One region of the Serratia sp. L9 genome, then DNA from elsewhere that is predicted to be linked to it. Evidence: predicted binding sites of a transcription regulator. Region 1 holds the regulator's gene; the other holds the start of a gene.
What was found. The regulator sigma-54, encoded in region 1, starts transcription at its own class of promoters, with help from an activator protein. The targets are predictions, from matches to a motif close to GTTGGCACANNTTTCGCTNT.
Positions count from the first base shown of each region.

Region 2: a site for sigma-54 is predicted at 2,055-2,074, ahead of hypA (hydrogenase maturation nickel metallochaperone HypA). Genes of this name have one in related genera too.

Region 1 is NZ_CP192591.1:1,782,842-1,786,255, reverse strand. Features, by position in the region: gene lptC (LPS export ABC transporter periplasmic protein LptC) at 1-270, shown strand, start outside; gene lptA (lipopolysaccharide ABC transporter substrate-binding protein LptA) at 239-778, shown strand; gene lptB (LPS export ABC transporter ATP-binding protein) at 785-1,510, shown strand; gene rpoN (RNA polymerase factor sigma-54) at 1,562-2,998, shown strand; gene hpf (ribosome hibernation promoting factor) at 3,022-3,309, shown strand.
Region 2 is NZ_CP192591.1:4,615,043-4,618,456, forward strand. Features, by position in the region: partial or broken gene flhA (formate hydrogenlyase transcriptional activator FlhA) at 1-1,138, opposite strand, end outside; gene ACQ86O_RS22035 (HypC/HybG/HupF family hydrogenase formation chaperone) at 1,304-1,597, opposite strand; gene hypA (hydrogenase maturation nickel metallochaperone HypA) at 1,668-2,012, opposite strand; gene hydN (electron transport protein HydN) at 2,382-2,924, shown strand; gene ACQ86O_RS22050 (4Fe-4S dicluster domain-containing protein) at 3,168-3,414, shown strand, end outside.

The DNA of each region.
Region 1 (3,414 bases):
TTGACCAAAGATCGCATGCTTTATCTGTATGGGCACGTTGAGGTGAACAGTTTGACGACCACCTCGCAGCTGGAAAAAATCAAAACAGAAAATGCTCAGGTTAATCTGATCACCCAGGATGTCTCTTCCGATGATGAAGTGACCCTGTTCGGGACGAATTTTACCTCTAACGGCATGAAAATGCGTGGCAATCTGCGGAACAAAACCGCTGAGCTGATTGATAAGGTCAAGACCAACTATGAAATTCAAAACCAAAAAACAACTCCGTAATCTGTTGATCGTCAGCCTCGTTTTGACCGCCAGCAGCCCGGCCCTGGCGCTGAAATCCGACTCTGACCAACCGGTGAGCATCAACTCGCTGAAACAGTCGCTGGATATGCAAAGCAACGTCAGCACCTTTACCGACGAGGTGGTGATCAAGCAGGGCACCATCGAGATCAAAGCCGATAAAGTGGTGGTTACCCGCCCAGGTGGCGATCAGAATAAAACCTATATTGAAGCCTTCGGCAATCCGGTAACCTTCTACCAGATGCAGGACAACGGCAAGCCGGTGAAAGGCCACGCGCAGAAAGTACGTTACGACGTCGCTACGCAGTTGGTTACGCTCACGGGTAATGCCTACCTGGAGCAGCTCGACAGCAACGTGCAGGGCGACCGTATCACCTATCTGGTGCAGCAGCAGCAGATGCAGGCGTTCAGCGATAAAGGCAAACGCGTGACTACGGTTCTGGTGCCATCACAGTTGCAAGACAAAAACGGTCAAAAGAAGAGTAACTAAACACTTATGGCAACACTCATCGCAGAAAACCTGGCGAAAGCCTATAAAGGCCGCAAAGTCGTTGAAGACGTGAGCCTTAACGTGAAATCGGGCGAAATCGTCGGCCTGCTGGGACCAAACGGGGCCGGTAAGACCACCACGTTTTACATGGTTGTCGGTATCGTTCAGCGCGATGCCGGGCGCATTGTTATCGATGAAGAAGATATCAGTATCCTGCCGCTGCACGCTCGTGCTCGCCGTGGCATCGGCTACCTGCCGCAGGAAGCATCAATCTTCCGTCGCTTGAGTGTTTACGACAACCTTATGGCAGTGCTGGAAATTCGCCCGGATCTCACCAGCGAACAGCGTGACGATCGTGCGGTTGAGCTGATGGAGGAGTTTCACATCTCCCATCTGCGAGACAACCTGGGCCAGTCGCTCTCCGGCGGGGAACGCCGCCGCGTGGAGATTGCCCGTGCACTCGCCGCCAATCCGAAATTTATCCTGCTGGATGAGCCCTTCGCCGGGGTTGACCCGATTTCTGTTATCGATATCAAAAAGATTATCGAACACCTGCGTGACAGCGGTCTTGGCGTACTGATCACCGACCATAACGTGCGTGAGACGCTGGACGTCTGTGAACGCGCCTATATCGTCAGCCAGGGCAAACTGATCGCACACGGTACGCCGGATGCTATTTTGGCCGATGAGCAGGTGAAACGCGTTTATCTGGGCGAAGAATTCCGCCTCTAAGCTCCAGCGGCGTGCCAATTGGCAATCCGTTAACGGAAGTAAACACAAGATATGAAGCAAGGTTTGCAACTCCGGCTCAGCCAACAGCTGGCCATGACTCCCCAACTCCAACAGGCGATACGCCTGTTGCAGCTGTCCACGCTTGAGCTCCAGCAGGAGATCCAACTGGCGTTAGAGAGCAACCCGCTGCTTGAACAGTCTGAAGACCAGCACGAAGAGATCGAGGCAAAAGAGAGTACCGATACTGAAGGGCTGGATACCCGCGAAGCGTTGGAACAAAAGGACATGCCTGAAGAGCTGCCCCTGGATGCGACCTGGGATGAGATCTACACCGCAGGCACGCCTTCCGGCACCGGTACTGACTACGGCGATGACGAACTCCCGGTCTATCAGGGTGAAACGACGCAAACGCTGCAAGATTACCTGATGTGGCAAGTGGATCTGACGCCGTTTTCCGACACTGACGTGGCCATTGCCACCTCGATCGTCGATGCCGTGGACGATACCGGCTATCTCACCGTACCGCTGGAAGATATTCTGGAAAGTATGGGCGACGAGAATGTGACCATGGAAGAAGTTGAAGCGGTTTTAAAGCGCGTGCAGCGTTTTGATCCCGTCGGCGTTGCTGCCCGCGATCTGCGGGACTGCCTGCTGATCCAGCTTTCTCAATATGCCAAAGAGACACCTTATCTGGCCGAGGCCCGCCTGATTGTCAGCGAGCATCTGGATTTGCTGGCCAACCACGACTTTCGCAGCCTGATGCGAACAACTCGGTTAAAAGAAGATACACTGAAAGAAGCGATGGAGTTGATCCAATCGCTCGATCCTCGCCCTGGGCAATCGATCAATACCGGTGAGTCAGAGTATGTCATACCGGATGTTCTGGTACGCAAGGTGCAGGATAAGTGGACGGTGGAGCTAAATGCAGACAGCATCCCGCGCCTGAAAATAAACCAGCAATACGCAGCCCTCGGCAACAGTGTACGCAATGATGCCGACGGCCAGTTTATCCGGAGCAATCTGCAGGAAGCGAAGTGGCTGATTAAAAGTCTGGAAAGCCGAAATGACACTCTGCTCAAGGTGACCCGCTGCATTGTCGAGCAGCAGGAAGCGTTCTTTGAGCAAGGGGAAGAGTTTATGAAACCCATGGTTCTGGCAGATATCGCCCAGGCCGTGGAGATGCATGAATCGACAATCTCGCGCGTCACTACGCAGAAATTCCTGCACAGCCCGCGTGGTATTTTCGAATTGAAGTATTTCTTCTCCAGCCATGTGAATACCGATAGCGGTGGCGAAGCCTCCTCTACGGCGATCCGGGCGTTAGTGAAGAAACTTATCGCGGCTGAAAACCCCGCGAAGCCGCTTAGCGACAGCAAGCTGGCTACCCTGCTTTCCGATCAGGGGATCATGGTAGCGCGGCGTACCGTTGCCAAGTACCGAGAGTCTTTGTCCATCCCGCCGTCTAACCAGCGTAAACAGTTGGTTTGACCTCAATAGAGAAGGAAGACATTATGCAGCTCAACATTACCGGACACCACATCGAAATCACCGAACCAATGCGCGAGTTCGTCAACAACAAGTTTGCCAAACTCGAACAGTATTTTGACCGCATTAATCAGGTGTATGTCGTACTAAGTGTGGAAAAAGTGCAGCAGATTGCTGAAGCAACGGTGCATGTGAATGGAGGCGAGTTGCACGCCACCTCGGAAAAAGAAGATATGTATGCCGCAATAGACTGCCTGATCGACAAACTGGCTCGTCAATTGAACAAACATAAAGACAAACTAAAACAACACTGACATTCTGGGCCTTCACCCCATGTGGTTATGGCCCTTACCGTAGTCTACTTGGCTACACGGCAACCATCGGCGCGTCACCTGGATGGGTACGCGCCGTTAAGCCAT
Region 2 (3,414 bases), 2.8 Mb from region 1:
CCGACAATTTCGCTCAGATCGGGATTATTAATGTTAATTTGCTCGGTCAGATACAGATTCTCATGCACCAGGCTCTCTTTTAGCCGGTTGATTTCCTGGCACGCCAGCGCATTGTCCACTGCAATGGCAATGCGTTCGGCGATTTGCTGCAGCACCCGCAGGTTGCCTGCGTTGAAGCCACCGGGCTGGCATTGCGCCAACTTCAGGACACCCAATTTTTTTGCCCGAAGATCAACGGCAGGACGCACAATGACTCGATCCTGCCTTGCGAGATATCAGACAGCCGCCGCTCATAACCGGTAAGATGCTCGGCATTTTTAAGGTTCAGCAACAGCATTTCGCCGCTTTGCATCACCCGTTCCGTTAAAGTCCCGGCCAACGCCGCGTTGTATTGCTGGCGTTCAGCAAGGTTGTCGTGCAGATAATGCGTGGAGTAAATGGTGATTTGATCTGCGTGATTACTGCGCAACACAATGCTGATGGCGTCACTTTTGAAGAAGTGGTGGATCTTCTGCGAAATCTCCCCCATGACATCGTCCAGATCGAGCTTTGACAGTACCGCATTGGTGACATCCACCAAAATACGATAATCATCCAGCTCATGGCGCAGTTGATGTTGCTGCCTTTCGGCGCTCTCTATCAACAGGATCTGTTCCGTTGCCAACGCCACCAATTCCATCAGCGTCTGTAGCTGCACCAGGCTGGCATCACTGAATGGTTCAGGAGCACTGCGCAGTAATTCACATCCGCCAATCAGCCGCCCACCGGCATGTAAGGGTAACAGGCAGTATTCGTTAAACGGGGGCAGCAGTGCCAAGGATCTGATTTGCGGATAGCGGGCGTGCAGGTCTTCGGCCTGCCAACGCTGGGGCAGCGAGCTGTGTCTGAACAGACTCACCGGCCCATTCGCCAGCAGCGTTTCATCCTGATAGCGGACCAATTGCTGGCCTTGGTCAAGCCCATAAAAACTAACCCGCTCGCTGTGGGGCTCAAACAACACCAGTGCAACGCTGTCTGCCAATTGTAAACGCTGTAATATCTGGCAGAGCTGTGGCAGCAGGAGGTTGAAACTACGCTGGCCGAGTAACATTCGGGTAATTTCGAGCAGTTCTTGCTTTTCTAAACGTACATTCGACATTCTTTACCACTTGTCTGAGTAACGAACATGACTTCCAGCGAGCAACCTCACAAAGTGTAATGTTAAGTAATGCTAATTTCTCCCTACCGGATCAACAAATATGTGGCTAACGCGCTGATGAGATTGCTCCCCTCAACCGCTGGCTCTTGTGGGGTCGGGTATTGTTCAGCGCAATCCATCCCGGCCCTCTCCCGCCATAAATAGCGCCACGTCCGGTTCCACCTCCCCCATGGCTTGCAGGACCGACAGCGTTTCCTGTGCCTCATGCTCATCAAGGCGGCTCATGGCAAACCCCACATGAACCAACACCCAACGGCCGATTAATGCCTCCGGCGGTTCACCTTCCTGACACACCAGAGCAATGTTGACCTCACGCTGCACGCCGCAGACATCGACCCAGGCGTGTTGTGGCTGGCTGGCCTCCAGTGCCACCACCTTACCGGGAATACCTATACACATAACTGAGCCCCCAGGTGGGCTGATCCCGGCTTGACCCGTTCATCACTGCACATTGCTTATTCCCCGTTGCCTATTCAATTTCCAGGCGTTTAATTTGTAAACCGTCATCAGCCTGTACCCGCAAGTTACGCCCGTTGCAACGCGGGCAGACCAAAACCCGGGGTGTCAGCAATGGGACATCCGCCTGGCAGTCATGGCACCAGCACTGCGCCTGCTGTTCGATCAGATGCAATTGGCACCCCTCGGCCAAAGTGCCACGGCATACCATGTCAAAACAGAACCTCAGTGAATCCGCTTCCACGCAGGAAAATGCGCCAAGCTCGAACCATACGGCGGTAATGCGCCGGGCGCGATGCTGCTGGGCATGTTGCTGCATGATGTCCATCGCATGATGGCATAAGGTTATTTCATGCATTCGGCCCCCTTTTAACGCGATCAATGCCTGATGCGGCCTATGCCTGCAAATAGGGTGCCAAAGTGGGGTGAGCAGGAAACACCGGATACACTCCCCCATAAACCTCAACCCCCCAGGGAGGAAGTGACATTTTTGCTGTCGATTTCGTCAAAAATGACGAAACCGGACACCACGCCCAGTGACGAAAGCCCGGCCTGGCGTCGTCTTTTATGTCATCAAACTGTCGATACCCATGTCAGGAAATAAGTAATTTATTGTTTTAAAACAACTTACTCTGACTGGCATGTTTTATGTATAGCTAAACCCAGAACATACTCGACGGCTTGTCGCCTGCGATTTAAAAGATGAAAGGTCACTCAGGAGTTATTGATGAACAGGTTTATCATCGCCGATCCCAAAAAATGTATCGGCTGCCGTACTTGTGAGATTGCCTGCGTGATGGCCCATAGCCATAACCAGGATATTGCCGCACTGGATGCCGCCCATTTTGCCCCGCGCCTGCACCTGCTTAAAGGCCCCAACATCAGCACCGTGGTGCTGTGCCGCCAGTGCGAGGATGCCCCCTGTGCCAGCGCCTGCCCCAATGGGGCCATCAGCCAGACCGGTGGCATGGTAAACGTCACACAGGAACGTTGCATCGGCTGCAAAGCCTGTGTCATGGCCTGCCCTTACGGGGTCATGGAGGTGATTACCCGCCCGGTTGCCCGCCAGAACGGCGCATTGATGCTCTCAGCCAGCGAAAAGGCTGAAGCGCATAAATGTGATCTCTGCACCGGGCGCGAAAGCGGCCCGGCCTGTATGGAATTCTGCCCGACCGAGGCGCTGCACTGTGTCGATAGTAAGATGCTACAGAAAATGAACGCAGAAAAACGCCGCCGAGCCGCACTGGACCCGATTTCGTTGTCATTTTAGCCCCATCAGTGCCTGCATCCCCGGATGCAGGCTTCTTCATCGCGATCATCAGCAGTGCCGACACGGATGACGATTCGACAGTTCGACACGCTCCAACCGCCAGCCAATTTGCCAAATCCCTTGCCCCGCCTGGCCCAGGCTCCATTTCCGGCTCCTGGCATGGAAAATGCTTAATAACAGGAAATTATAGCTGGCCCCTCAACCCAGCCAGACTGTAAACCGCTTTCTCTTGGAGGAAAGGCTATGAACCGCTTTGTTATTGCGGAGCCTCAGCAATGTATAGGATGCAATACCTGCATGGCCGCCTGCACCGAAGTGCACAAGGCTGAAGGGCTACAGTCGCATCCCCGGCTGACCGTGACGCGCGTCGGTGATCAGACGGCACCGATACTTTGCCGCCAGTGTGAGGATGCGCCCTGTGCGCGTGTTTGCCCGGTCAATGCCATCACTCATGGTGAGCATGCCATCGAATTAAATGAAAGCCTGTGCA